2 regions of the Actinoplanes sp. 13 genome follow, and region 1 is predicted to be linked to the other one. Evidence: riboswitches for the same ligand, from Rfam matches in the RefSeq annotation. Region 1 holds a riboswitch; the other holds the start of a gene.
The links. Region 1 has a riboswitch for thiamine pyrophosphate ahead of AC0NH5_RS31430 (thiamine phosphate synthase). Riboswitches for the same ligand answer to the same signal wherever they lie in the genome.
Positions count from the first base shown of each region.

Region 2: it holds a riboswitch for thiamine pyrophosphate, as region 1 does, so the genes downstream of both, AC0NH5_RS29725 (ECF transporter S component) here and AC0NH5_RS31430 (thiamine phosphate synthase) in region 1, are expected to answer to the same signal.

Region 1 is NZ_JBVYOQ010000021.1:103,795-118,233, reverse strand. Features, by position in the region: gene rpsE (30S ribosomal protein S5) at 1-302, shown strand, start outside; gene rpmD (50S ribosomal protein L30) at 302-484, shown strand; gene rplO (50S ribosomal protein L15) at 485-934, shown strand; gene secY (preprotein translocase subunit SecY) at 1,414-2,754, shown strand; gene AC0NH5_RS31500 (adenylate kinase) at 2,829-3,482, shown strand; gene map (type I methionyl aminopeptidase) at 3,484-4,317, shown strand; gene AC0NH5_RS31490 (DUF1707 SHOCT-like domain-containing protein) at 4,352-4,783, shown strand; gene infA (translation initiation factor IF-1) at 5,020-5,241, shown strand; gene rpmJ (50S ribosomal protein L36) at 5,358-5,474, shown strand; gene rpsM (30S ribosomal protein S13) at 5,657-6,037, shown strand; gene rpsK (30S ribosomal protein S11) at 6,055-6,462, shown strand; gene rpsD (30S ribosomal protein S4) at 6,476-7,102, shown strand; gene AC0NH5_RS31460 (DNA-directed RNA polymerase subunit alpha) at 7,187-8,209, shown strand; gene rplQ (50S ribosomal protein L17) at 8,287-8,880, shown strand; gene truA (tRNA pseudouridine(38-40) synthase TruA) at 8,974-9,789, shown strand; gene AC0NH5_RS31445 (hypothetical protein) at 9,918-10,706, opposite strand; gene AC0NH5_RS31440 (class I SAM-dependent methyltransferase) at 10,802-11,419, shown strand; gene AC0NH5_RS31435 (ABC-F family ATP-binding cassette domain-containing protein) at 11,448-13,094, shown strand; TPP riboswitch at 13,129-13,239, shown strand; gene AC0NH5_RS31430 (thiamine phosphate synthase) at 13,233-13,817, shown strand; gene thiO (glycine oxidase ThiO) at 13,814-14,439, shown strand, end outside.
Region 2 is NZ_JBVYOQ010000019.1:71,992-86,430, forward strand. Features, by position in the region: gene recO (DNA repair protein RecO) at 1-154, shown strand, start outside; gene AC0NH5_RS29685 (isoprenyl transferase) at 151-933, shown strand; gene AC0NH5_RS29690 (HAD family hydrolase) at 1,446-2,120, opposite strand; gene AC0NH5_RS29695 (MTH1187 family thiamine-binding protein) at 2,117-2,413, opposite strand; gene AC0NH5_RS29700 (5,10-methylenetetrahydrofolate reductase) at 2,666-3,595, opposite strand; gene AC0NH5_RS29705 (hypothetical protein) at 3,620-4,135, opposite strand; gene AC0NH5_RS29710 (histidinol-phosphatase) at 4,132-5,841, opposite strand; gene AC0NH5_RS29715 (energy-coupling factor transporter transmembrane component T family protein) at 5,915-6,712, opposite strand; gene AC0NH5_RS29720 (ABC transporter ATP-binding protein) at 6,715-8,205, opposite strand; gene AC0NH5_RS29725 (ECF transporter S component) at 8,207-8,797, opposite strand; TPP riboswitch at 8,868-8,972, opposite strand; gene AC0NH5_RS29730 (alpha/beta fold hydrolase) at 9,102-9,914, shown strand; gene AC0NH5_RS29735 (DUF6328 family protein) at 9,945-10,508, shown strand; gene AC0NH5_RS29740 (hypothetical protein) at 10,477-11,082, opposite strand; gene AC0NH5_RS29745 (Fur family transcriptional regulator) at 11,099-11,512, opposite strand; gene AC0NH5_RS29750 (ArsR/SmtB family transcription factor) at 11,509-11,808, opposite strand; gene AC0NH5_RS29755 (metal ABC transporter permease) at 11,805-12,683, opposite strand; gene AC0NH5_RS29760 (metal ABC transporter ATP-binding protein) at 12,683-13,471, opposite strand; gene AC0NH5_RS29765 (metal ABC transporter substrate-binding protein) at 13,557-14,439, opposite strand, start outside.

The sequences.
Region 1 (14,439 bases):
CCATTCCGCACCCGATCACGGGCGAGGCAGCGGCGGGCGTCGTCCTGCTCAAGCCGGCGTCCGCCGGTACCGGTGTCATCGCCGGTGGCCCGGTGCGTGCCGTGCTGGAGTGCGCCGGCATCCACGACATCCTGTCGAAGAGCCTCGGCTCCTCGAACCCGATCAACATCGTGCACGCGACCGTGGCCGCCCTGAAGGGCCTCGAGTCGCCGGAGACGGTCGCGGCCCGCCGTGGCCTGCCGGTCGAGGACGTTGCGCCGGCTGCCATGCTGGCGGCGCGTGCGGAAGCGGCGGTGCACTGATGGCTCGTTTGAAGGTCACCCAGATCCGGTCCGGGATCGGCCGCAAGCAGAACCAGCGGGACTCCCTGCGGTCGCTCGGCCTGAAGCGGATCAACGATGTGGTGGTCAAGGAGGACCGCCCCGAGATTCGGGGCATGATCTTCGCCGTGAACCACCTCGTCACTGTCGAGGAGGTCGAGTAAATGGCGATCAAGGTCCACCACCTGCGCCCCGCGCCCGGCGCCAAGACCGCGAAGACCCGTGTCGGTCGCGGTGAGGGCTCCAAGGGCAAGACCGCCGGTCGCGGCACCAAGGGCACCGGCGCCCGCAAGAACGTCTCGGCTGCGTTCGAGGGTGGGCAGATGCCCCTCCACATGCGCCTGCCGAAGATGAAGGGCCTGCGCAACCGGCCCCGCAACAAGGTCGTCTTCCAGGTGGTCAACCTGGACCGGCTCGCCGAGCTGTTCCCGAACGGCGGCGAGGTCGGCCCGGCGGAGCTGGTTCAGGCCGGCGCTGTCCGCAAGGGCCAGCCGGTCAAGGTGCTGGGCGCAGGCGACCTGGGCGGCGTATCGCTGACCGTGTCGGCGCACGCCTTCAGCGAGTCCGCCAAGGAGAAGATCGCTGCAGCCGGTGGCTCCGCCACTCAGCTGTAGGACGTAAGCGGTTGGCAGGCCGCGGTTCCGGGTCGATCCCGGCGCCGCGGCCTGTCGGCGTTCAACGCCCCTGTGCGGCGCGTGCGGCCTTGATCGCACTCCGGGCGGGGTGGATGTACCCGATGTGGGGAACGGGCGTCAGAGGCGACACGGGACGCCTCGGTGCGATTCTCTTCGATCAAGTGGCATCGTGTGACCGGGAGTCGTCCGGTCGTACCGTATTGTGAAGTCCGGCTCGGGCGCGGGGGTGACCGGGTCTGGTCCAGCGCGGCTCGCTGTCGTGGCGTAACCACATGGTTCAGCCACGAAGGGGACAGTTGTGCTGTACTGGGGCATCGGCCGTACGGTGCCGGTGGTTGCGCTCTCGGCCTTGCTGATACAGTGCTCCGCTGGCGGCCTGTATGGCTGTCCAATGATGTGCGCCCGAAATTTTCCGGGATACCCGCAACCAGAGTGTGGCGACCACGCAGGAGGATCAGTTGTTGTCCGCCTTCTCGAGCGCGCTTCGGACGCCTGACCTGCGGAAGAAGCTACTCTTTACGGTAGCGATTATCGCGATCTATCGTCTCGGTGCCACATTGCCCAGCCCGGGCGTGTCCTACTCCAACGTCAGGGCATGCCTCGAACTCACCGAGAACGCGGGTAACGGCGTTCTGAACCTGCTCAACCTCTTCTCCGGCGGTGCGCTGCTGCAGCTCTCCGTCTTCGCGCTGGGCATCATGCCGTACATCACGGCGTCGATCATCCTGCAGCTGCTGACCGTCGTGATCCCGCGACTGGAGCAGCTCCGCAAGGAGGGCCAGTCCGGCCAGGCGAAGATCACGCAGTACACCCGTTACCTGACTCTCGGCCTCGCCGTGCTGCAGGCCTCGGCGTTCGTTGCCCTCGCCCGCACCGGCCAGCTCTTCGGCAACCTGTGCGACCAGGACAACCCGGCCTACCAGATCATCCCGGAGAACACCGGGCTGCCGATGTGGCTGACCCTCACCGTCCTGGTGATCACGATGACCGCCGGCACCGGCGTGGTCATGTGGCTGGGTGAGCTGATCACCGACCGCGGCGTCGGCAACGGCATGTCGGTCCTGATCTTCACCTCGATCGCGGCCCGCCTCCCCGGCGAGGGCTGGACGATCAAGACCTCCAGCGGTACCGGAAAGTTCATGCTGGTGATCGCGCTGGTCCTGGTCATCATCGCCCTGGTGGTCTTCATCGAGCAGGCGCAGCGCCGGATCCCGGTGCAGTACGCGAAGCGCATGATCGGCCGGCGGATGTACGGCGGCACCTCCACGTACATCCCGCTGAAGGTCAACCAGGCGGGTGTCGTCCCGGTCATCTTCGGTTCCTCGCTGCTCTACCTGCCGCAGCTGTACCTGCAGTTCTTCGACCAGAACAACCTCAAGGGCTACCAGATCTGGATCCAGAACAACCTGGTGGATCCGACCAGCCCGATCTACATCGGCCTGTACTTCCTGCTGATCATCTTCTTCACGTACTTCTACGTCTCGATCACGTTCAACCCGACCGAGGTCGCGGAGAACATGAAGAAGTACGGTGGTTTCGTCCCGGGTATTCGTCCGGGCAAGCCGACCGCCGACTACCTGGACTTCATCCTCAGCCGGATCACCCTGCCGGGCTCGTTGTACCTGGCCCTGATCTCGGTTCTGCCGAACTTCTTCTTCATCTGGCTGAACCAGAACCAGTACCAGAACTTCCCGTTCGGCGGCGTCGCGGTGCTGATCATGGTCGGTGTGGGTCTGGAGACGGTCAAGCAGATCGAGAGCCAGCTCATGCAGCGGAACTACGAAGGGTTCCTCCGGTAGTGGGTACGCAGGGCCGGGGGGCTCTGGCGTCGACGGTGGGCGTGGTATCTCCTGACCGAAGCGAGGCGATGTAGGTGCGGCTGGTACTGGTGGGTCCTCCGGGAGCCGGCAAGGGAACCCAGGCTGAGTTCATCGCCGCCCATCTCGCCGTGCCGAAGATCTCGACCGGAGACATCTTCCGGGCCAACGTCTCCCAGGGCACGCCGCTCGGCGTCGAGGCCAAGCGCTACATGGACGCCGGGCAGCTGGTGCCGGACGAGGTCACCATCAACATGGTGCGCGACCGGCTCGCCGAGCCCGACGCCAGCGACGGCTTCCTGCTGGACGGCTTCCCGCGGACCGTGCCGCAGGCTTCGGCGCTGGACAAGCTGCTGGCCGACCTCGGCACCGCGCTGGACATCGTGATGGAGCTCGTGGTCGACGACGACGAGGTGATCCGGCGGCTCTCCGGCCGCCGGACCTGCCGCGGTTGCGGCAAGATCTGGCACGTCGAGTTCGACCCGACCAACAACGAGGACATCTGCGACCGCTGCGGCAGCGAGCTGTTCCAGCGGGACGACGACAAGGCCGACACGATCGCGAACCGGCTCGTCGAGTACGCGGACAAGACCGCTCCGCTGGTCGACTTCTACGGTGCCCAGGGCAAGCTGGTGGGCATCGACGCGACCGGGCCGGTCGAGGACGTCACGGTTCGGGCCATCGACGCCCTGCGGTCGTACGGCGGCTGAGATGCGCCGTACGGAGCTGGACATCCAGCTGAAGAGCCCCGAGCAGATCGAGTTGATGCGGGCCGCCGGCCTGGTGGTGGCGGCCGCCCTCGAGGCGATGCGGGATGCGGTGGCACCGGGGGTGTCCACCGCCGATCTGGACGCGATCGCCGAGAAGGTGATCCGCGACGCCGGCGCCGTGCCCTCGTTCAAGGGCTACCACGGCTTCCCGGCCTCGATCTGCGCGTCGGTCAACGAGCAGGTGGTGCACGGCATCCCGAGCGCGGACCAGATCCTGCGCGAGGGTGACCTGATCTCGCTGGACTGCGGAGCGATCCTGGACGGCTGGCACGGCGACTCCGCGATCACCGTGGGCGTCGGCGAGACGGATCCGGCCCTGCTGCGGATGGCCGAGGTCGCCGAGGACGCCATGTGGGCGGGCATCGCGGCCGCGGCCCGCGGTGCGGCCAACGGCCGGGGACGGCTCACCGACATCTCGTTCAACATCGAGAAGGTGATCCGCAAGGGCGGGCGCTACGGGATCGTCGACGGGTACGGCGGCCACGGCATCGGCACCGAGATGCACCAGGATCCGCACGTGCTCAACCACGGCAAGCCGGGACGGGGCCCGAAGGTGGTTCCGGGCATGGCGCTGGCCATCGAGCCGATGATCACCATGGGTTCACCGCGCACCTCCGAGCTCGACGACGGCTGGACCGTGGTGACCCGGGACGGCTCCCGGGCCGCGCACGTCGAGCACACGATGGCGCTGCTGGACGACGGGGTGTGGGTGACCACCGCTCCGGACGGCGGCCGGGCCCGGCTGGGCGATCTGGTGACCGCGCGCCAGCCGTAGCCCACGGTGGCGCTCGGCTGCCATGCTGTGACGCATGGTGCACGAGGGAATGCGGGCCGGCGACAGCGACCGGCAGCGGGTCGCGGATCAGCTGAAGACGGCCCTGGACGAGGGCCGGCTCGACCTCGGTGAGTACGACGAGCGGCTGCAGAGGGCGTACGCCGCCCGGACCTTCGAGGATCTCGACGGGCTGCTCGGCGACCTTCCTGGTGCCGTGCCCCTCCAGCGGTCCCGCATCGAGCCGTACCGGCCCGCTGAGACCCCCGCGGCACCCGAGGCGGCGGCCGGGAAGGGGCGCAGCGGGCTGGCCGGCATGATCGGTGTCTTTCTCGTCTGCACGCTGGTCTGGGCGATGACGAGTCTCGCTTCGGGGGAGGCGCGCTCCTTCTGGCCCGGGTGGGTGTTGATCCCGGTGATCTTGGCAGCGGTGGGGCATCTGTCGGAGCGGAACAAACGGCGCCACTGAGGCGATATCGTCGGATATATCCGGCGCGGACACGCCCGACTCCGGGGTGCGGAACCCTCGGTTTGGCGTGGATGTGACAGGCGCGTAGACTGGCTTGCTGGCGCGCAGCGTCCACTCCTTCATGTCCTCAGCGCTTCGAGGAAGCGAGGGAGCCGCGGCTGGTCCGAGTCGATTTCGGCTCGGGTAAGACGTTGCATAAAGCCTGCCCACGAACCCGATGTCAGGTAGCGGAGGACATGCCTAAGAAAGACGGAGCCATCGAGATCGAAGGCCGAGTGATCGAGCCCCTGCCGAACGCCATGTTCCGCGTGGAGCTTGCCAATGGTCACAAGGTCCTGGCACACATCTCCGGCAAGATGCGGCAGCACTACATCCGCATCCTTCCCGAGGACAGGGTCGTCGTCGAACTCTCGCCGTACGACCTGACCCGTGGGCGAATCGTCTACCGCTACAAGTGAGCCTTCCTCACTGTGGCGATGGTTCGGCGCCAGCGGGTCGGAGCCAGGGAGGAGCGGTTCAACACCGGGGTCGCGGGGTGTCCACCATCCCGTCTGACTGAGAGTTAAGGCAAACCGTGAAGGTCAAGCCGAGCGTCAAGCGGATCTGCAACAACTGCCGGGTCATCCGGCGGCACGGCCGGGTCATGGTCATCTGCAGCACCGACCCGCGCCACAAGCAGCGCCAGGGCTGATAAAGCCTCGACGCAGGATCCGTACCACCAGCACAAGCTCGTTCCGGCTGCGGTGATCATCCGAGGAGTAACTACCCGGGTGGCACGCGGCCACACCCCCGGTCGGAGGCCGGGGCCCGCCCGGGCAGGCGGGACGGAACGGGCACAGACCTCCGTGAGACACCTGAGGAGTACGCCCACTTATGGCAAGACTCGTCGGCGTGGATCTTCCCCGCGAGAAGCGGATGGAGATCGCGCTCACTTACGTTTTCGGCATCGGTCGCACTCGTGCCGTCGAGGCACTGACTGCTACCGCGATTGACCTGAACAAGCGCGCCAAGGACCTCACGGACGAGGAGCTGGTCCAGCTCCGCGACTACATCGAGGCCAACTTCAAGGTTGAGGGCGACCTGCGCCGCGAGGTCGCCGCTGATATTCGCCGCAAGGTCGAGATCGGCTGCTACGCCGGCATCCGCCACCGCAAGGGCCTGCCCGTGCGTGGACAGCGGACCCGTACCAACGCTCGTACCCGCAAGGGTCCGAAGCGGACGGTCGCCGGTAAGAAGAAGCCCGGTCGGAAGTAATAGGAGCGCACTGACTAATGCCACCGAAGGCACGCGCAGGGGCCGCTGTAAAGAAGGTCCGGCGCAAGGAACGCAAGAACGTCGCCCACGGGCAGGCGCACATCAAGAGCACCTTCAACAACACCATCGTGTCGATCACCGACCCGACCGGTGCTGTCATCTCCTGGGCCTCCTCCGGCCAGGTCGGTTTCAAGGGCTCCCGCAAGTCGACCCCGTTCGCCGCGCAGCTCGCTGCCGAGGCGGCCGCCCGTCGTGCCATGGAGCACGGCATGCGCAAGGTCGATGTGTTCGTGAAGGGTCCGGGCTCCGGCCGGGAGACCGCCATCCGTTCGCTGCAGGCCGCCGGCCTCGAGGTCGGGCAGATTTCCGACGTCACGCCGCAGCCGCACAACGGTTGCCGTCCGCCGAAGCGCCGCCGGGTCTGAGGGAGATATAGACATGGCTCGTTACACTGGTGCGGACTGCAAGCGCTGCCGCCGCGAGAAGATGAAGTTGTTCCTGAAGGGCAGCAAGTGCGACGGGCCGAAGTGCCCGTTCGAGTCGCGTCCCTTCCCGCCCGGCCAGCACGGCCGTGGTCGGACCAAGGAGACCGAGTACCTGCTCCAGCACCGCGAGAAGCAGAAGGCCCGCCGCGTTTACGGCGTGCTCGAGAAGCAGTTCCGCGGTTACTACGAGGAGGCTGTCACCAAGCCCGGCAAGACCGGTGAGGTGCTGCTGCAGATCCTCGAGACCCGTCTCGACAACGTGGTCTACCGGGCCGGCTACGCCGCGTCCCGTGACGCCGCCCGGCAGCTGGTCAAGCACGGCCACTTCCTGGTCAACGGCGTCAAGGTCGACATCCCGTCGTACCGGGTGAAGGAGCACGACATCGTCTCGCTCCGCGAGAAGTCGAAGGAGATGACCCCCTTCGTCGTCGCGCAGGCTCAGGCCGGATCCCGGCCGGTGCCGGCATGGCTCGAGCCGATCCCGGCCGAGATGAAGATCCTCGTTCACTCGCTCCCGGCCCGCGCCGTCATCGACACGCAGGTCCAGGAACAGCTGATCGTCGAGCTCTACTCGAAGTAATGCCTTACCCGGCGCCGGTTCACCGGCGCCGGGTAATCCCGACGGCCATCAAATAGCGGTTGGCCTGACAGAAAGAAGAACAGCGTGCTCATCAGCCAGCGGCCGACCCTCTCGGAGGAGTCGCTCAGCGAGACCCGGTCCCGGTTCACCATCGAGCCTCTGGAGCCGGGCTTCGGCTACACCCTCGGTAACTCCCTTCGCCGCACGCTGCTGTCGTCCATCCCGGGCGCGGCGGTCACCAGCATCAAGATCGACGGCGTGCTGCACGAGTTCACCACGATCCCCGGTGTCAAGGAGGACGTGGTCGAGCTGGTCATGAACGTCAAGGAACTGACCGTCAGCTCCGAGCACGACGAGCCGGTCAGCATGTACCTGCGCAAGCAGGGCCCGGGCGACGTGACCGCCGGTGACATCCAGCCCCCGGCCGGTGTCTCGGTGCACAACCCCGACCTGAAGCTGGCGACGCTGAACAGCAAGGGCCGGCTCGACATGGAGCTGACCGTCGAGCGTGGACGTGGTTATGTCACGGCCGCGCAGAACAAGAGCGCCGGCGCCGAGATCGGCCGGATCCCGGTCGACTCGATCTACTCGCCGGTTCTCAAGGTCACCTACCGCGTCGAGGCGACCCGTGTCGAGCAGCGCACCGACTTCGACCGCCTGATCATCGACGTCGAGTCGAAGGCGTCGATCTCGCCGCGCACCGCGCTGGCGTCGGCCGGCTCCACGCTGGTCGAGCTCTTCGGGCTCTGCCGGGAGCTGGACGAGACCGCCGAGGGCATCGACATCGGCCCGTCGCCGCAGGACGCGCAGCTGGCTGCCGACCTGGCCCTGCCGATCGAGGAGCTGGACCTCACCGTCCGGTCGTACAACTGCCTCAAGCGTGAGGGCATCAACAGCGTCGGTGAGCTGATCGGGCGTACCGAGGCCGACCTTCTCGACATCCGGAACTTCGGTCAGAAGTCGATCGACGAGGTCAAGATGAAGCTCGCCGGAATGGGCCTGGGGCTGAAGGACAGCGCGCCGTCCTTCGACCCGGCGCACGTCGTGGACTCGTTCGGCGACGTGGATTACGACACCGACGACTACCGCGAGACCGAGCAGCTGTAAGCCCCGGCTGCCGCGCCATAACACTGCCTGCCTGAGGCGGCTCCGCCGCACTGCAAGAGACTTCACAAGGAGCAGGAATGCCCACGCCCACCAAGGGTGCCCGCCTCGGCGGCAGCCCGGCACACGAGAAGCTCATCCTGGCCAACCTGGCCACCGAGCTCTTCCGGCACGGGAAGATCAAGACCACCGAGTCGAAGGCCAAGCGGCTGCGCCCGCTGGCTGAGCAGCTCGTCACGAAGGCCAAGCGCGGTGACCTGCACGCCCGGCGTCGCGTCCTGACCGTCGTGAAGGACAAGGACGTCGTGTACGCCCTGTTCGAGCAGATCGCTCCGCGGTACACCAACCGCCCCGGCGGCTACACCCGGATCACCAAGATCGGCCCGCGCAAGGGTGACGCCGCTCCGATGGCGATCATCGAGCTGGTCGAGGAGCTCCAGGTCGCGGCCACCACCGGCCCGTCGAAGGAGGCCCGCAAGGCCGCCGCGCAGCAGGCCAAGGTCGAGGCGCTGGCGCCCGAGGACGAGGCGCCCACGAGCGCTTCCACCAAGGCCGCCGACACCGACACCGACGCCGACCAGGACGCCGAGGCTCCGGTCAACGCGTCCGGCGACAAGGGTGCCGAGGGCCCGGGCGACCAGGCCGAGGGCGACGACACCGACGCCAAGGCCTGATCCGCACCACGTGCAAAGACCCGGCGCCCACTCTGGGTGCCGGGTCTTTCGCTGTTCAGAACCCATCTCTGGTACGGGGGGACGCGCTCCGAAATGACGGAATCGATCCGGCTTCGACTCGACGTGTCGTACGACGGGGCCGACTTCTCCGGCTGGGCGGCGCAACCCGCACGCCGTACCGTCGCCGGGGTCCTCACCGAGGCCCTGGGCCGCCTGGCCGGCGCCGACACGCCGCTCGGCCTGACCGTGGCCGGCCGCACCGACGCCGGGGTGCACGCCACCGGCCAGGTCTGCCACATCGATCTGCCCGCCGAGCGGTACGCGGAACTCGAGGGGTCACTGCTGCGCCGGCTGGCCGCGCTGATGCCGCCGGACGCCCGGGTGCGCGCCGTCACGCCCGTCCCCGCCGACTTCGACGCCCGCTTCTCCGCCACCTTCCGCCGGTACGAGTACCGCGTCTCGGACGACCCGTGGGGCCCCGAGCCGCTGCGCCGGCACGACACGCTCGGCTGGATGCGCCGGCTCGACCTGGACCGGCTGAACGCGGCCGCGGCCGGGCTGGTGGGCGAGCACGACTTCGCCGCGTTCTGCAAGCGCAAGGAGCACGCCACCACGATCCGGGCGATCACCCGGCTGGACTGGCGCCGCGACCCGGACCGGATCTGCGTGGCCACGGTGCAGGCGGACGCGTTCTGCCAGGCGATGGTTCGCAGCCTGGTGGGAGCGATGCTCACCGTCGGTGACGGGCGCCGGGAGCCGGAGTGGCCGGCCCGGTTGCTGACGCTGCGCGAACGCTCCAGCGAGGTGACGGTGGCGCCCGCGCACGGGCTCACGCTGGTGGCTGTCGGCTATCCCGCTGAGACCGACTACGCCGCCCGCGCCGAAGCCACCCGCCGCCTCCGCGCCTGAAACTCCCGCGGACGGGAGTTGCGTGGGGACTTGTGGTTTGCTCCGCACCCGAACTTCACACACTGCTTGGGGCCGCGTGGGGACTTCGGGTGCGATGCGCACCCAAACTTCACACGCTGGTGGTGGGGTCAGGAAGCGCGGCGGGTGAGGACAGCGTCGCTGAGGTGGGTGTCGAGCAGTTCCTCGTTGACGCGCTGCACCCCCGGGTCGTTCGCCGGGACCAGTTCGCCGTCCGGGCCGGTGATCACGCAATACATCAGGTAGTGGCCGCGAGCGCGCCAGCCGACCGGGGTGCCCAGACCGGTCTCCGCGCCGGCCAGGTCGGTGAAGCCGCCGTCACCGGACCGGACCAGGTCGTGCACCTGGGCGCCGAGCGCCGAGGCGGCCGCCGCATCGGCGAGGTTGAGGATTCCCGCGGTCACCCGGAAGTCGGCGTAGGGCACGTGCAGCGCGGCCCGGACCGCTTGTGAACACCCGTACCCCCGAAGAGCCGGCCGTAGGGCGCCGCTGACCGCTGTTTCGCAGTCGGCCCTGACGTCCGTACTGGTCAGGCGATAGGCCGCGGAGCCGGCAGGGAAGACCTCGGCCTCCGACAACGGCGCCGGATCGACCGCTCGGGAGGCCAGCGCCCGGTCGACGTCCGCAGCCGATCGGCCGGCGGCCGGCGCGCGCCGTTCGTCGGCGACGATGAGGACGCCCAGCATCACGAAGATGCCGAGCACGATCAGTGCGGCCAGGCCGTGGGTGAGCAGATGGGCGGCGTGTTGCGGATCTCGCCGGGCGTGCCGGATCGGCCGGGTGCGGGGCCCTGGGTGGTAGCGATGCTGACCGATGGGGCCCGGATGCCTCACCAGCAGGGCGAGGGCACCGGCCGGGGTGGCGCGGTGGGCGGAGCGCGTCGGGGTGGCGTACCGCATGCGCTCAAGCTAGGCGCGCACGCTGATCTATGAACGCACAGCGTGTCCGCCACCCCGCCGGGTGACCCGTCACCCGGCGGCGGGAGACTTGGCTGGTGAGTGCCGACCACTACTTCTCCGCCGAGCCCGAAGCGCCCATGCGGCGCAGCCGGATCGAGTTCAGTGTCGCCGGACGGGACTACCGGCTGGCGGTCGCGTCCGGGGTGTTCTCGGCCGGGCGCCTGGACCCCGGCACGGCCGTGCTGCTGCGCAAGGCCGGCCTGCCCGGCCCCGGCACCGGCGGCACGCTGCTGGACCTGGGCTGCGGTTACGGACCGATCGCCTGCGTGCTGGCGAGCGAGGCGCCGGCGGCGACCGTCTACGCGGTCGACGTGAACTCCCGGGCGCGGGAACTGACCGTGGAGAACGCCGCCTCGCTCGGCCTGGCCGGCCGGGTCCGGGTGGCCGCGCCCGACGAGGTGCCGGACGAGGTCCGGTTCGACCAGATCTGGAGCAACCCGCCCACCCACGTGGGCAAGGCCGAGCTGCACGCCCTGCTGGAGCGGTGGCTGCCGCGCCTGGCGCCGGGTGGCGTCGCGTGGCTGGTGATCAACCGCAACCTGGGTGGTGATTCGCTGCACACCTGGCTGGTCGGGAACGGCTGGACGGTCGAGCGTGTGGCCAGTCAGAAGGGCTTCCGGGTGCTGCGGGTCTCACTAAATTCGGCTGACTAGCACCGGCCTGCCGGGGAGGATGCCGGGCATGGGTTACGTGGATGTCGCCGGCGTCGGTTTCGTGCTCCCGGACGGCCGGGAGCTCTTCTCCGACGTGTCGTTCCGCGTCGGCGAGGGGGCCAAGGTCGCGCTCGTCGGACCGAACGGGGCCGGCAAGACCACGCTGATGCGGATGGTGGCCGGGGACATCCCGGCGCACGGCGGTGGCATCGCACGGTCCGGCGGGCTCGGCGTCATGCGGCAGTTCATCGGCATGATCGGCGACGACCGCACCCTGGAGGACATGGCGCTCTCGCTGGTGGCGCCCGCGCTCAGGGCGGCCGGCGAGCAGCTCCGGCGCACCGCCGCGGCTCTCGACGAGACCGAGAAGAGCCAGATCGCGTACGCCAACGCGCTCACCCACTGGGGTGAGGCCGGCGGATATGAGGCCGAGGTGCTGTTCGACACGGTGGCGGTGGCCATCCTCGGCAAGCCGTGGGACGAGGCGCGGCATCGCGTGGTGCGTACCCTCTCCGGCGGCGAGCAGAAGCGTTTCGCCCTGGATCTGCTGTTACGCGGCACCGACGAGGTGCTGCTGCTGGACGAACCGGACAACTTCCTGGACGTGCCGGCGAAGCGGTGGCTGGAGCAGCGACTGCGCGAGTCGCCGAAGTCGGTGCTCTACGTCTCGCACGACCGGGAGCTGCTGGCCGAGACCGCGGACCGGGTGGTGGCCGTCGAGGGCGGCGGCGCGTGGACGCATCCCGGCGGGTTCGCCTCCTGGCACGAAGCCCGGTCGAACCGGCACGAGCGGATGGAGGAGCTGCGGCGGCGCTGGGACGAGGAGCACGAGAAGCTCAAAGAGCTGGTCTTCACGTTGAAGAACAAGGCGGCGTATAACGACGGGCTCGCCTCGCGCTATCAGGCCGCGCAGACCCGGCTCCGCAAGTTCGAGGAGGCCGGCCCGCCGCCGCTGCCGCCGAAGGACCAGGCCGTGAAGATGAACCTGCGCGGCGGCCGCACCGGCAAACGGGCGGTCATGTGCGAGCAACTGGAGCTGGAGAACCTGACGTTCCCGTTCGACCTGGAGATCTGGTACGGCGACCGGGTGGCCGTGCTCGGCGCTAACGGCACCGGGAAGTCGCACTTCCTGCGGCTGCTCGCGGCCGGCGGCACCGAGCCCGACCTGGAGCACAAACCGGTCGACGGCGCGCCGCTCGCGCACGTGGCGCACGAGGGCCGGGCCCGGCTCGGCGCGCGGGTCCGCCCCGGCCACTTCTCGCAGACCCACGACCGGCCCGAGCTGCTGGAGAAGACCCTCGTCGAAATTCTCTGGCGGGGTGACGAGCACCGGTCCGGAATGGATCGTGCCGGGGCGATGAAGGCGCTGAACCGGTACGAACTGGCCGCACAGGGCGACCAGCGGTTCGGGACGCTCTCGGGTGGACAGCAGGCCCGCTTCCTGGTGCTGCTGCTGGAGTTGTCCGGTGCGACGGTGCTGCTGCTGGACGAGCCGACCGACAACCTGGACCTGGCCTCGGCGGAAGCGCTGGAAGAGGGCCTGAAGGCGTTCGACGGCACGGTGATCGCGGTCACGCACGACCGCTGGTTCACCCGGTCCTTCGATCGGTTCGTGCTGTTCAGAAGCGACGGTGAGGTCGTCGAGGTGCCAGAGCCGGTCTGGGACGTGCGCTAGTTTTCTCGTCACCGACGGGTTATGGTCCCGTTACAACCAACCCCACGGGAGCCCGGGCAACGGGCTGAGAGGGGGGCTGACGCCGCCCCCGACCGTCGAACCTGATCCGGGTAATGCCGGCGCAGGGAGGAGTGCGTCATGCGCATGGTGTTTCCTCGCATCCACGTCATCACCGACTCGCTCGACGTCGTCCGCGGGGTGGCCGGTCTGCCGGACGTGGCGGTCCAGATCCGGGTCAAGAGCAACGACGCGACGGCGTACGCGCTGACCGTCGCGGCGGTGTCGGTCTGCCGGCCGGCCGGGACCATGGTGCTGGTCAACGATCGGATCGGGGTGGCGCTCGCCGCGGCAGCGGACGGCGTGCACGTGGGCGCCGACGATCTGCCGGTCGAGGCCGCTCGCCGGGTGGTCGGTTCGGCAGCCGTGGTCGGCGCCACCTGTCGTGACCCCGCAGCGGCCCGCGCGGCGGTCGCGGCCGGCGCCAGCTATCTCGGGGTCGGGCCGGCGTTCGCCACCTCCACCAAGGACGGGCTGCCACCACCGCTCGGGCCGGCCGCGATCGCGGCCGTCGCCGAGGCGGTTCCGGGCACGCCGGTCCTGGCGATCGGCGGCATCACCGCGGAACGGGTGCCGCTGCTCGCGGTGCACGGCGTCGCGGCGGTCGCCGCCTTCGCCGAGGATCCGAAGGGAGCGGTCGCGGAGTTCCTGGCGGTCCTGCCATGAGCGGGCGCGGGCTGCGCGGTCCTGCCGCGAGCGGGCATGGGCTGCGCGTCTCGGTCGTCGGGGGCGGCATCATCGGGCTCGCCGTCGCCGCCGAACTGCTCGACGGCGGGGCCGACGTCACGGTGCACGACCCGTCGCCGCAGGGCGCCGACGGGGCCTGGCACGTCGCGGCCGGGATGCTGGCGCCGGGCGGCGAGTCCACTTTCGAATATCCGCACCTCACCCGGCTGCTCGACGCCTCGAACGCGTTGTGGCCGGACTATGCGGCCGCGCTGGGGGACGTCGGCTACGACGACGCCGGAACGCTCGGGGTGGCGCTGACCGCGGACGACGTGGCCGAGGCGGTGCGGGAGTGGAAGCACCAGAAGCTGAGCCCGCTGACCGGATCGCAGCTGCGTGACCTCGAACCGGCGCTGTCGCCACGGATCAGGGCCGGGGTGTTCGCGCCGACCGAGCGGCAGGTGGACCCGCGCAAGGTGGTCGCGGCACTGCGGAAGCGGCTGACCGGCCGGATCCAGCCGCGACGGATCGCCACGGTGTCCGAACTGGATTGCGAGGCCGATGTGGTCGTCGTGGCGGCCGGGTGCGGAACCGCCGCCCTGACCGGACTGCCGGTCCGCCC
Region 2 (14,439 bases), on a different contig from region 1:
CGCGCTGACCGTCGGCGACTGGGCGTTCGCCGACGCCACCGAGTCCCCGGTCCGCCGGGAGTGCAGCGGCCTGGTCGCCGCCCACCTGCAATGGCACATGGAGCGGGCGCTGCGCTCGCTGCCGCTTGTCGATCGACGGGAGTTGAACCCTTGACGCCGCGCCCGCCCACCCCGCACATCTCCGGTGCCCGGCCGCCCAAACTGCCCGCCGCCGCGGTCCCGCGCCACGTGGCGATCGTGATGGACGGCAACGGCCGCTGGGCCAAGGAACGGGGGCTCTCCCGCACCAAGGGGCACGAGCAGGGGGAGCACTCGCTCTTCGACACCGTCGAGGGCGCCATCGAGCTGGGCATCCCGTACCTCTCGGCGTACGCGTTCTCCACCGAGAACTGGAAGCGCTCGCCCGAGGAGGTGCGCTTCCTGATGGGCTTCAACCGCGACGTCATCCGCCGGCGCCGCGACCAGCTGGTCGAGCTCGGCGTGCGGGTGGTCTGGTCGGGACGCGCCGGCCGGCTGTGGAAAAGCGTGATCTCCGAGCTGCAGACCGCCGAGGAGATGAGCCGGCACAACAAGACGCTCACCCTGCAGTTCTGCGTCAACTACGGCGGCCAGGCGGAGATCGCCGACGCGGCGGCGGCCATCGCGCGGGACGTGGCGGCGGGCAAGCTGAAGGCCGACAAGGTCACCGAGAAGACGATCGCGAAATACCTCTACCACCCCGAGGTTCCCGAGGTCGACATGTTCCTGCGGCCCTCCGGCGAGCAGCGCACGTCGAACTTCCTGCTGTGGCAGTCGGCCTACGCCGAGATGGTCTACCTGGACACCCTCTGGCCCGACTTCGACCGGCGCCACCTGTGGTACGCGTGCGAGCTCTACGCCCAGCGCGACCGGCGCTTCGGCGGGGCGCTGCCCAACCCGGTCAGCCCCACCTGACCGGACGGCCCACCGAGCCGCTCCCACAGCCACCTTCGACGCGCTCGCCACGCCACGCCACGCCCCGCCACGCTGCGCCGTGCCACGCCATGCGCCCTGCGCCGCGCTGCGCCGCCCTGCGCCGCGCTGCGCCGCCCTGTGCCACGCCCCGCCGCGCTGCGCCCGCCCGTCCCGCCGCACCGTGCCACGCCACGCCCCGCGACGCTGCGCCCTGTGCCACGGCACGCGCCCTGCGCCGCGCTGCCCTGTGCCACGCCCCGCCGCGCTGCGCCCGCCCGTCCCGCCGCACCGTGCCACGCCACGCACCCTGCGCCGCGCCTCGCCGCGCCCGCCCCGTCTCCGCTGCGCCACGCCACGCCACGCCCGCCGCGCTGCCTGGGTCGAGCCCGCGTGTGGGGACTTTGGGTGCGGAGTGAGCCTTAAGTCCCCACGGTGCGGGGGTGAGCCCTTGTGTGGGGACTTTGGGTGCGGAGCGAACCTCAAGTCCCCACGCTGGGTGGGCGCTTGGGGGGTCAGGTGGTCAGGGCGCGGACCGCGATTTCGACGTCGCTGAGGTCGGGCAGCACGGTGTGCGCGCCGGCCTCGGCCAGCTCGGCCGCCGCCGTGGCACCGGTTGCCACCGCGACCGCGACCGCCCCGTTGGCCAGCGCCGCCGACACGTCGTTGACCGTGTCGCCGATGACGACCGGGCGGAACGCCTCGCCGTACTTCGCCTCGGCCCGTTCCAGGCTGCGCCGCACCAGGGTGGCGCGGACGCTGTCGTCCGTGCCGTAACCGCCCACCTCGGCGTCGAACGAGCCGTCCAGCCCGAACGCCGCCACCTTCGCCGCGGCCACCTCCGGGACGTTGCCGGTGACCAGCGTCTGCACCACACCGGGATCGTCGCCGAGGCGGGTCAGCACCTCACGGACACCCGGCATCAGCGAGCCCTGCTCGGCGAACTCGTGCCGACTCGCCGCGATCTTCTCGACGTAGCGGGCGAAGAACCGCTCCGGCGTGCAGTCGGTGACACCGTGCGCGCGGAACACCTCGGCGCAGATGGCCAGGTCGGTGCGCCCGCCGAAGACCGGTGTGTCCCGCCAGGCCACCCCGGTCAGCTCGGTGAACGCCGCCTTCCAGGCCCGGGCGGCGACCCCGCCGCCGCGCAGCAGCGTGTAGTCGATGTCCCACATCACCAGGCGCCTCACGACTGGTTCAGCACCCGTTCGATGTGTTCCACCTTGGCGGTCAGCGCGCCGGTGACACCCGGCCGGACGTCGGCCTTGAGCGAGAGGCTGACCCGCGGCGAGACCGCCGCGACGGCGTCCACCGCCTGTTTCACGACGGCCATCACCTCGTCCCACTCGCCCTCGATGGTGGTGAACATGGCGTCGGTCCGGTTCGGCAGGCCGGAGGCCCGGACGACCCGCACGGCCTCGGCCACCGCATCACCGACCGAGTCGCCCGCGCCGATCGGCGTGACGGAAAAGGCAACCAGCATGCCCCCATCCTCCCAGCCCTCACCGCTTGAGTCGATCAAGGTGTACGACCGTCCCCGGCGTTCTCCACTTCGACAACGACTTCGCCCAGGTGGCGAAGGTGACCGGCCAGCCGACTCGATGGGGTCCTCGTGCCGGACCCGGTCGACTGACTGCCGTCGGTCCGCGAACCGGTGAAGTACCGACCGGGTGAGATCGGCGCCGGCCCGCGTCGGCACCTTGAGCACCCACTCTCCGCGGGCGCGGCGGGCGGGTCAGGGGCGTCGGTCTCGCTCGCGGAGGAGGGTGGCCACCTCGTTGGCGAGCTGGGTGGTGGCCTCGATCTCGGTACGCCGGATCGACACGTTCTCGACGTTGAAGCCGTATGGCATGCCCAGGTTCTCGCAGAAGTCGGCCAGGTCGCGGGCGATCGCCGTGCACTGGCGGTACGACTCGGCGAGCGGGTCGGGGGAGTGCCGCAGCGAGTTCTGCAGCCAGCGGGGGACGTCGACGCCCAGCCAGTCCAGGAACGCCAGGGTCTTCAGGGATCCGCAGAGCGACAGCGTGAAGATCAGGGTGCGGGGTGCGACGCCCCGGGCGCGGCACTCGTAGAAGTAGTCGCTGATCAGGTTCTTCGTCTCGTTGACCTGGTAGACGACCTGCGAGATGAAGTACGAGACGCCGTTCTCCTGTTTGGCGAGCATGCGCAGGTGTTCGTCGCGGCGTTTGCCGATCGTCACGGCGCCCAGCGGCAGGTCGGGCCGGACGGCGGCGCGCAGTTCCTGTGCCTCGCGCAGGCCGCAGCGCACCGGCTTGCCGCCGGAGGAGGGGCCCACGAAGACGCTGAGGACCCGGGAGTCCACGCCGGTCATCCAGTCCCGCAGATCGTCGACGGAGTACTTGCCGACGCAGCGGTAGATGACCACCGGGTTCCGCCAGCCGGTCAGGTGCTCGGCGTAATAGCGGGCCGGGTCCAGCGTCGGCAGGTACGGGAAGGGCCGCTCGTCCGGGTTGCGGTCGGACTCGTCGTCGATGTCGTACAGCAGCAGGCCGTCCAGGTCGAGACCGCCGAGGCGCTGCAGGGTGGCCTCGGCGATCTCTTTGATCCGTTCTTCGGTGGTGCTACGGCGCGGCGGCGTGAGACTGAAGAGCAGCACGCCGCTGCGCGCCTCGGCCAGCATCTGTGGCAACAGGATCCCCGACATGACCTCAGCCTAGAAAGCGTCCGATCAGTGGTCGGCACAGCAGGGGGTGGGATCCCGCCTTTCGAACGGCACGAGCCGTCCGCCGGCCGCCGGTGTGGTCACCAGCACCAGTTCGCCGTCGCGGAACTGCGGGCGGACGAAGTCGCCGGTCTCCACCACCGTCGTGGGGTCCGCCGGCCCGCTGCCGAGCACCTCGACCCGGGAGATCGAGCTGCGCTGCAGGATCTCGCTGACCGTCAGTTCGCCGGTCAGCCGTTCGACGCCGGGAAACCGCACCGCACGCCCGGACTGCCCGGCGGCGGCGAGGGTGGCGGCGCCCGACAGCTCCGGTGGGCCGGGCAGGTCGTGCCCGGTGAGGACACTGATCGCCACGTGCGGGAACGGTGACGTGACCAGGTGGGTGCAGGCCAGCACCGGCGCCGGGGACAGCGACTGGATCCAGTGGTCGGCCTCGGCCAGGGTGCGGTGACCGAAACTGATCCCGACGATCCGGGCGGCGCCGGCTGCGGGGGCAGCCGGCGCCATCGGAAGTGCAGTCATCGGGGGAGGACCCAGATGGGGTTGGTGTAGAACCACAGGTCGCCCCACGGGTCGGCGGAGCCGATCACGTCGAGCTGGGGGCCGTACGGGTCGACCGCGGTGCCCATCAGGCCCGGCTGGGTGCGGTTGCCGTCGGTCCCGCGCACCCGCAGGTAGAACGGCTTGTCGAGGCGGCCCAGCGCGTACGACAGGGTGATCTTCCCGCTGGTCTGCGAGATCTCGAAGGACTTGACCACCTTGGTGTTCGGGGTGGTGAACGCGTCCTTGTCGGCGACCGGGCCGGTGACCGTGCCGACGATCACGTCGACCCGCTTGAGCGCCGGGACGAAGCCCGCCCAGTTCGGCACGTCCTGGAGGTCGATCTCGAGGACCAGTTCGGTGGAGGTGCCCCGCCGGACCTGGAGCACACCGCCGAGCGGCGTCCCGTGCGCGGTGCGACGGTCGCCGGCGACGCGGACCCGGGCGTCCAGGCCCTTGATCAGCCGGCCGTGGTCGACCCACACGCGTCCGGCGCGCAGGCCGTCCATGACGGCTCGGTAGGAGAACGACGACGACCCGACGTTGGTACGCCCGTAGAAGCCCGGCCAGAAGTCGCCCGCCCCGGTGTTGATCGTCCCGGCGTAGACCGGGTCGTTGTACTTGCCGTTGGCGGCGAAGTCGCTGCCCGGGCCGCGCTCGGTCTGGTCCAGGTAGTTGACGTGGCTGTCCGAGTTGACGGTGATCCACCACGCCTTACCCTCGGCGAGCAGGCTGTCCCAGAGGCCGCCGACGGTGGCGGTCATCCAGTCGAAGCCGCCCCAGGTGCGGTAGCTCTCCAGCGGGTAGCCGGGGAACGACGCGGCCGACGGGTTGTTGTCGTAGAAGCCGCGCGCGCCGCCGCGGCCGTTCGGCGCCGGGATGCCCGCGGCCTGGTGGCCCGGGGCGCCCTCGAAGCCGACCGCGACGGTCGGGTCGGCGTCGCGCCAGTTGCGGATCTCGTGCGGCGAGTCGATGCCGCGCCGGGCCGGGTGGTTGGCCAGGAACAGCGCGCCGTCGATCTTGCGGCGGCGCACCTGCTCGCCGAGGAACTTGATGCCGGCGATCGCCATGGCCTCGTTCTGCGCGGCGGTGTTGGTGGCCGGCAGCAGCGACCCGTCGTAGGCGTTCTCGAACTGCTTGAGGACGTCGACCTCGTTCTTGCCCGGGTGCACGAAGACGGTGGCGTGCTCGGCGGCCGGGATGTTCCACTCCAGGCCCTGGAACGTGAGCAGCTCGGGCAGCTCGGCGCGGGTCTTGCGGATGTCCGGGTTGACCTTGTCGACGCCGATCTTGGCGTGTGTTGCGCTGCCGTGGTCGGTGATGACGAGCCAGTCCAGGCCGTACGCGTGGCCCTTCAGCGCCTGGTCGATGACCCGGTACTGACCGTCCGAGCTGTACTGCGTGTGGATGTGGTGGTCGCCGGCGAGCCAGCGGAAGCCGCCCTTGGCCGAGCCGCCACCGGCGTGGTCGTGGGTGTGCGGGAGCCCGGCGGCAGCGGCGGCGCCGGGGCGGGCCAGCACCGAGGCGGCCGCGCCGGCGCCGAGCAGGCCGGCTCCGAGAAGGAAGCGGCGACGGGTGGCGTCGCCGGGGGAGAGCTCGGTGTCCGGGACGCTCAGGTCGAGCGCGGGCGGAACGTCGGCGCCGGTGGCGTCCTCGACGTGATGATGATGATCGTGGCCGTGACCCATGCGCGTCACCTTCGTCCGAGAAGGACAACGGCCGCTGGCGATCCGATGACCACCCGGCGAACGATCGAAAAGATCAACCGACGATCGGCCGGAAGAATCCCCAGGCGACGGAGAGCGTCAGGATCGCCGCGGCTGCCAGCCCGGCGCAGACCACCAGCGCGGTGTCCCCGCCGGTGAAGAGCTGCCGGCGGGCGTACGTGCGGGGCGTGCCGGAGTCGAAGCCGCGCGCGTCCATCGCCACCGCCAGCCGCACGCCGCGCCGCAGCGCGCCGACCAGCAGGGCGAACGCCGTCGACACGAACAGCCGCAGGGTGGCTGCCGGGTTGCGCCCGGCGTCCACACCACGGGCGCGGCGGGCGAGGGTGAGCGCCCGCCACTCCTGGCCGAGCAGCGGCACCATCCGGAACGCGGCCAGCGCCCCGATCGCGAACCGGGCCGGCGCCTTGGCGTTCTGCACCAGCGCGTCGGCCAGATCGGTCGGGTCGGTGGTGGCGAGCACGATGAGGCCGGGCAGCGCCACCGCGAAGATCCGCAGCGCCAGCGCGCCGGCGGTGGCCAGCACGCCGGTGGTGATGTCGATCGGCCCGAGTGACACCAGCGTCTCGCCGCTGCGGTCGGCGGCGAACAGCACCATGGTGACCAGCACCCCGGCCACCGTCAGCAGCAGCGGCGCCGCCCGCCGGAGCAGCAGCCGCAGCCGCACCCCGAAGAGCGGCAGCAGGGCCAGCTCGACGACCAGCGCGGCAGCCGGCGTGAAGGGGTCCACCGTCGCGATCAGCGGCAGCGAGAAGAGCAGGGCGGCGCCCAGCTTGGCGACGGGGTTGCGGCGCGCCAGCGGCGCGGACACGTCCGCGATGGGTGCGAGCGACAGGCTCAAGGTCGCGTCCTCCGCGGCAGGGGGTCCGGCGCCGGCTCTCCGAGGGCCAACATCCGATCAGCGAGGGTACGCACGAAAGCGTCGTCGTGGGTGACCGCGACGATCCCGTGCCCCTGCGTCCGCAGCGCGGCCAGCAGGTCGACCAGCTCCCGCCAGGTGCGGCGGTCCTGACCGAACGTGGGCTCGTCCAGCACCAGCAGCCGGGGGGCGGTGGCCAGCGCGGTCGCCACGCTCAGCCGGCGCGCCTCTCCGCCGGAGAGGGTGTACGGGTTGGCCTCGGCGAGCCGGCTCAGGCGCAGCCGGTCCAGCAGCTCGTCGACGATCCGCCGGACCTCCGCCGGGGACCGGCCGATCCGGCGCGGCCCGAGCGCCAGCTCGTCGGCGACCCGCCCGGTGACGAACTGGTGTTCCGGGTTCTGGAAGACCGACCCGATCCGCTGGGTCAGCGTGGTGGCCCGCCACCGGTGCGGCGGTCGCCGGTCACCGAACCCCTCGATCCGCCCGGAGGTGGGCGCGATCAGTCCGCCGAGCAGCAGCGCCAGGGTCGACTTGCCGGCGCCGTTGGGCCCGGTGACGGCCAGCACCTCGCCCGCCGCGGCACAGACCGAGACGGGGGCCAGACGACCGGCCACGGTGACGTGCTCCGCGCGTACCAAAGGAGGGTTTGCCTGGTTCGGCGCCGCCTTGACCGGCGAGGTGCGGAAACCGGGCACCCAGACGCCCTCGTCCGCCAGCTTGTCGCCGAAGGCGGCGAAGATCACGTCGGGTGCGCCGTCGGCGCGCACCCCACCACCCGGCTCCAGCACGACCACGCGGTCGACCAGCGGCAGGGCCTCCGCCACCCGGTGCTCGACGATGATCAGCGTGGTCTCCGGCCCGGTGGCCCGGCCGACCGCCTCGCGAATCAGCTCGGCGCCCTGCGGATCGAGATTGGCGGTGGGCTCGTCCAGCAGCAGCAGGCCGGGCCGCAGGGCGAGGACGCCGGCGAGTGCGAGACGCTGCGCCTCGCCGCCGGAGAGCGCGGCGGTGAGCCGGTTGATCGGGTACGCGAAGCCGACGCGATCCAGCACGTCGGAGACCCGTGGCCAGATGTCCTTGGCGGGTACACCCCGGTTCTCCAGGCCGAACGCGACGTCGTCCCCGCTGCGGGCCATCACCAGCTGGGTCTGCGGATCCTGGAAGACGATGCCCACCGGCGACTGTGCTGTTACCGGCGCCTGGTCCTCCGGACGGCGCGGAGGACCCGCTGAAACCCGGGAGGCCTTCCGTGGCTCCAGTCCATCGATCTCGATCGTGCCCTCGGCCTCGCCGGAGTCCTCGGGCAGCAGACCGGCCAGCGCGGCGAGCAGCGTGCTCTTGCCGGCCCCGGAGGGACCGAGCAGCAGCACCCGCTCGCCGTGCCGGATGTCCAGGTCCAGCCCGCGGACCGCCCAGGCGCGGCGCCCGGCGTGCCGCCACCCGAAGCCGCGGAGCCGCACCTCGCTCATGTCAGATCAGTTCCCGTTCCCGGCCCGCTCCGAACCGGTCCAGCACCCCGGTCGGCGCCAGCGCCCGGACCAGCGCCCAGCTGCCGAGACCGGCCAGGATCGTGCCGCTGATCACGGTGATCAGCGCGTAGGGGACGCGGTAGGACCAGAGGTCGGTCTCCGAGTTCCACGCGAAGAAGTCGAAGATCGCGGCGCTCACACCGGTCATCGCGCCGGCCAGCAGGGCGGCCGGCAGACGGTACGACCGGTAGCGCAGCGCCGCGAAGACGAGCTCCGCGCCGAGGCCCTGCACCAGCCCCTGCGGGATGACGGTGAGGCCCCACGCGTTGCCGAGCAGCGCGGAGACGATCGCCGCCACCAGCTCGGTGTAGAGCGAGGCGCCCGGCTTGCGGATGATCAGGCCGGCGAGGACGGCCGGCATCAGCCAGATCCCGTAGAGCAGGGCCTGCGCCGGCGGGAAGAAGGCGAAGGCGCTCTCGGTGACCGCCCAGACCGTGTTCCAGGCCCAGAAGATCACGCCGAACGCCACGGCGATCACCGAGGCGATCACGATGTCCATCGTTCGCCAGCGGTTGGTGGTGCTGTCTTTCATGACGCCTCCCAGCGGGTACCGGGAGGAGACGCACGCCGCGGCACCGGGCGGCGATGCCCGGGCACGACGCGGCTGGAGTGGACCGAACTTCCTGCGCTGGCATTACCCAGATCAGGTACGAGGGTCTGCGGGTTCACCCGCACTCTCAGCGCTGTGCGCTCCCCTGTCGGATCGAAGTTTCACCCGTCCCCGGCCTCGAACCGCGCACGGCGCGGATCTCCGTCGGAGGCGGACTACCTTCGGTGGATGTGCTTCGATGACGCTAACACCAGGTAACGGCCGGGAACAGGGAGGGAGCGATCACATGGAGGTCAAGGCTCGGGGGCTGACGTTCGACGTGTACGCGGGCGGGCCCGAGGACGGCGAGCCGGTGCTCCTGCTGCACGGTTTCCCACAGGACCACCGGGAGTTCGACCTGCTGGCGCCGCGCCTGCACGCCGCTGGTCTGCGCACCTACGCCATGGACCAGCGCGGCTACACGGCGGGCGCCCGGCCCGACGAAGTGTCCGCCTATCGGCTGGACGAGATGGTGGCCGACGCCCTCGCGGTGCTCGACGACCTCGGCGTGGAGAAGGCGCACGTGGTCGGCCACGACTGGGGCGCGCACATCGGCTGGCTGCTGGCCGCCCGCCACCCGGACCGGCTCCGCACGCTCACCGCGATCTCGGTGCCGCACCCCCGCGCTCTGATGCTGGCCCTGCGGGTGCGCCCGTCGCAGCGCGCCCGGTTCGCGTACTTCAAGGTCTTCCAGTCCGGCGCCGCGGAACGGCTGCTGCTCGGCCGGAACGCCACCGTGCTGCGCTGGATGCTGCGCCCGCTGCACCACGCCGAGCAGTACGTCGAGGCGATGCGGGAGCCGGGCCGGCTCACCGGCGGGCTGAACTGGTACCGGGCCTTCTCCCTGGACCAGGTGGCCGGGGTGGGCGTGGTGAAGGTGCCGACCACCTACGTGTGGAGCGACCGGGACGGTGTGGTCGGACTGACCGCCGCCCTCCGGACCGCCGACTGGGTGGAGGCCGACTATCAGCTGGTGGCCATGAAGGGTGTCAGCCACTGGGTGCCTGAACAGGCGCCGCGCGAGCTGGCGGACGCCGTGCTGGCACGGATCGGCGTTTGATGATGAGCCGGATCGGGAAGGCTGCGCGACATGGCGGTCGACACCCACACTCCCCGAGAACATTCACCCCAAGAGCCATCGCGTCACTCCGGTGGCGAGACCGAGAAGCAGCGCTGGGACCGGAACTTCGCTGACCTGCTGCAGGAGCTGCGGGTCGCGCAGACCGGCGTGCAGATCCTCTTCGCGTTCCTGCTGACCCTTCCGTTCAGCAGCGGCTTCCCGCAGGCCACGAACTTCCAGAAGGACACCTACATCGTGGCGCTGATCAGTGCGGCGTTCGCCACCGCGCTGATCATCTCGCCGGTCGCGTTCCACCGCGCGCTGTTCCGGCAGGGCCGCAAGCCCGAGCTGGTGCGGTACGCGCACAAGGTGGCGTCCGCCGGGCTGGCGTTCATGCTCGTCTCGATGGTCAGCAGCGTCCTGCTGATCACCGATTACGTGCTGGACTGGAAGTGGGCGATCGCGTTGACCGTGGCCACCGCCATCTGGTTCCTGGCGTACTGGGTGGCGCTGCCGTTCGCCCACCGCAACTGGGGTGAGGACGAGGACGAGAACGACGACGTCAGCGACGGCGCCGCAGACCGAGCTGCCTGAGCTCCAGTTCGGCCAGCGCGTTCACCGCGCCGGTGTCGCCGGCCCGCCAGCTCTGCGCGATGTCCGGGCCGAGCCGCGCCAGCTCGTTGAGCGGCCGGCCGGCCAACGCACGCAGCGCCAGCAGGTCCCGGCCGGCCGGATCGTCGCGGACGGCGGCGGCGACACCGGCCCGGCGCATCCAGCGCAGCCGTGCCGGGAGCCATCCGAAGAGCACCAGCGCCACCGGGACGGAGATCGCCACCAGCGGCAGGATCAGTGCCAGCTGATCGACGAACTGCTGCTGTTCCCGGCCGGCGTCGGCGATGGCGCGGGCGGCGTCGGCGGCGCCGGTGAACGGCGCGGTCAGCTCGTCACCGACGATCGGCACCCGGCCCACCTTGCTGCCGGCGTCGGCCAGGTTGTCGGCGATGCCGCTGCCGGCGCCCTCCAGCTTCTGGCCGGGCACGGCCAGCTTCTGCACCAGGTCGTTGATCCACAGTGCGACCCGGATCCACAGATAGATCCAGAGCACGACCAGGACGTCGGTGAGGAGCTGGCGGATCACGGTGGGCAGCCGGTCGGCGTAGAGCTTCACCCCGGAAGGGTCGCACTCACCGTTTCGCGGCGCACTCCGGGCACGTCCCGAAGATCTCCATCGTGTGCGAGACGTCGACGAAGCCGTGCTGACCGGCCACCTTGTCCGCCCAGGACTCCACCGCCGGGCCGGCCACCTCGACGGTCCGGCCGCAGGACCGGCACACCAGGTGATGGTGGTGCCCCTGGCTGCACCGGCGGTACAGGTGCTCGCCGCCGGGCGGGCGCATCACGTCGATCTCACCGGCGTCGGCGAGTCCCTGCAACGTCCGGTACACCGTGGTCAGCCCGACCTGCTCGCCCCGCTCCCGCAGCATCGCGTGCAGGTCCTGCGCGCTGTGGAAGCCCTCGGTCTCGGCGAGGACGGCGCTGACCGCGCTGCGCTGCTTGGTGTTGCGGGGCGCGGCGTCCGAGTTGACTGGCGGGTTCACTGTCGGCTCTCCCTGGCGTGGCTCACGGCGTCGGTGACGATGTGCGCGACGTGTTCGTCCACCAGGGAGTATGCGATCTCCCGGCCGCGCCGCACCCCGCGCACCACACCGGCGCCGCGCAGGACCCGCAGGTGCTGCGAGACGAGCGGCTGCGGGGCGCCCAGTTTCTCCACCAGATCGTGCACACATCGCTCACCCGTGCCGAGCTCGACCACGATGGCGACGCGAATGGGGGCGGAGAGGGCGCGCAGCAGCGCGCCGGCTGATTCGTACGCTTCGTACCCGGTGGTCGTCATGGTTGTCCCACCGTTTTTAGCACGACGTCCGGTGGCTCCGCCGTCACCGGCGGGCGGGAGTGCCGGCGCAGCGCCCGCCGGATCATGCCGCCGATCGTGGTGCCGAGGAAGGCCACCAGTGCCATCAGCACCGTGGTGGCGCCGGGCGCGGTGTCCGCCTCGGCCGAGACCAGCACCCCGGCCGCGGCCGAGCCCAGCCCGATCAGCATGGCCACCGCCATGGTGCTGCGGAAGCCGCGGGTGACCTGCTGAGCGGCGGCGACCGGGACCACCATCAGCGCGGAGACCAGCAGGAGGCCGACGGTGCGCATGGCGATCGTCACGGTCACCGCGGTGGTCACCGCGAGCAGGATGTTGAGCGTGCGCACCGGCAGGCCGCTGACCCGGGCATACTCCTCGTCGTTGCAGAGCGCGAACAACGCCGGCCGCAGCAGCAGCATGGCCGCCAGCACGGCCACCGCGAGCCCGCCGATCACCGCGATGTCCTGCGGCGACGTGGTGATCAACGACCCGAACAGGTACTGCATCAGGTTCGAGTTGCCTTTGTCGTCGGAGAGCCCGACCAGCACCACGCCGCCCGCGATGCCGCCGTAGAACAGCAGCGCCAGCGCCAGGTCGCCGGAGGTGCGCCCGCGCTCGCGGATCAGCTCCACACCGACCGCCCCGATCGTGGCGACCACCACCGCGGTGAGCACCGGGGAGTTGTTCGTCAGCAGGCCGACCCCGACACCGGTCAGCGCGACGTGCCCGATCCCGTCCCCGATCAGCGACAGGCGGCGCTGCACCAGGTAGATACCGAGGGCGGGCGCGGTGAGACCGATGATCAACGCGCCGGCCAGGGCGCGGAGCATGAAGGGGTACGCGAGAAGCTCCATCAGTACGTTCTGGTCCCCTCGGTCGGCGCCCACTCGCAGATGCCGGCCGCCACCTCGTCGGCGTGCGGGTGCACGTGGTCGTGATCCGGCTCGGCGTGGTGGCCGGCCGGTTCCGGGGACGGCCCCTCGTAGGCGATCCGGCCGTCGTGCACCACGACGGCCCGCCCGATCAGCGGCCGCAGCGGGCCCAGCTCGTGCAGCACCAGCAGGATCGTGCCGCCGGCCGTGGCGAACCGGGTCAGCGCCGCGGCGAACGCCTCCTGGCTCGCCGCGTCCACGCCGGCGTTCGGCTCGTCCAGCACCAGCAGGTCGGGCCGGCCGGCCAGCGCGCGGGCGATCAGGGTGCGCTGCTGCTGACCCCCGGAGAGGGTGGCCACCGGGTCGTCGATGCGGTCCAGCAGGCCGACGTCGGTCAGCGCGTCACGGACCGCCGTCTTGTCCGCCGCGCCGGGCAGCTGGAAGATCCCGCGCCGGGCCAGGCGCCCGGACGCGACCACCTCGCCGACCGTGGCGGGCACCCCGCTGCCGGCGCCGAGGCGCTGCGGCACATAGCCGATCCGGGCCCACTGCCGGAACCGGCGCTGCGGCGTGCCGAACAACTCGATCTCGCCGCGCCGCAGCGGCACCAGGCCGAGGATGGTCCGGATCAGCGTGGACTTGCCGGAGCCGTTGGCGCCGAGCACCGCGACCACGTCGCCGGGAGGCAGGCTGAGCGAGACGTCCCGGAGGATCTCCCGCCCGTCGTAACCGGCCGCGGCGTTCCGGACGTCGACCACGCTGTCAGTCATGCTGGGCCTCCTTGGCCATGCCCTCCTGGCCCTCGCGTGCGGCGTCGCGGGGAAGGTGCGGCCGGGTGCCGCTCGGTGCAGTCGGTCATGACGAACACTCCAGGGCGCTGGTGAGCGTGGCCAGGTTGGTCCGCATCACCGAAAAGTAGTCCAGGTTCTCGTCGGTCAGCCCCTCCAGGGGGTCGAGCACCGCGGTCTCGGCGCCGACCTCGCGGGCGATGGTCTCGGCGACCTTCGGGCTGACCAGGGTCTCGAAGAAGATCGTGGTGGCGCCCAGCTCCTTGGCCTCGGCGGCGACCGCGGCCAGGCGCTGCGGCGACGGCTCGGCCTCCGGGTCGATGCCGGTGATGCCGATCTGGTCCAGGTCGTACCGGTCGGCCAGGTAGTGGAACGCGGTGTGGCTGGTCACGATCTCGCGGTGCGCGCAGGTCTTGAGCCCCTGGGTGAACTCGCCGTCCAGCGCGGTCAGCTCGGTGCGCAGCGCGGCTGCTCGGGCGGTGTAGTCCGCCGCGTGGTCCGGGTCGGCCTTGCCGAGCCGCTCGGCGAGCTTGTCCGCGATGGTGGCCAGCCGGGTCGGGTCCAGCCAGACGTGCGGGTCGGTGCCGCCGCTCTCCTCGGCGTGCGCCTCCGCCTCCTCGCCGGCGTGCTCCTCGGCGTGGGCGTCGGCCTCGGCGGCAGTCAGCATCGGCACCGCCGAGGCGGCGTCGAAGCCGCGCTCGCCGCCGTTCTGCTTCACGGCCTCGTCCACCGCGGGCTGGAAACCGCCGAGATAGACCACCAGGCCGGCGTCGGTGACCTGGCCCACCTGACTCGCGCTCAGCTCGACGTCGTGCGGTTCGGCGCCGGCCTTGGTGAGGTTGGTGACGCTGACGGCGTCGCCGCCGACCCGCTCGCTGACGAACTGGAGCGGGTAGAAGGCGGAGACGACGGAGAGCTTGCCGTCGTCGCTCGACGTCCCTCCGCAGCCG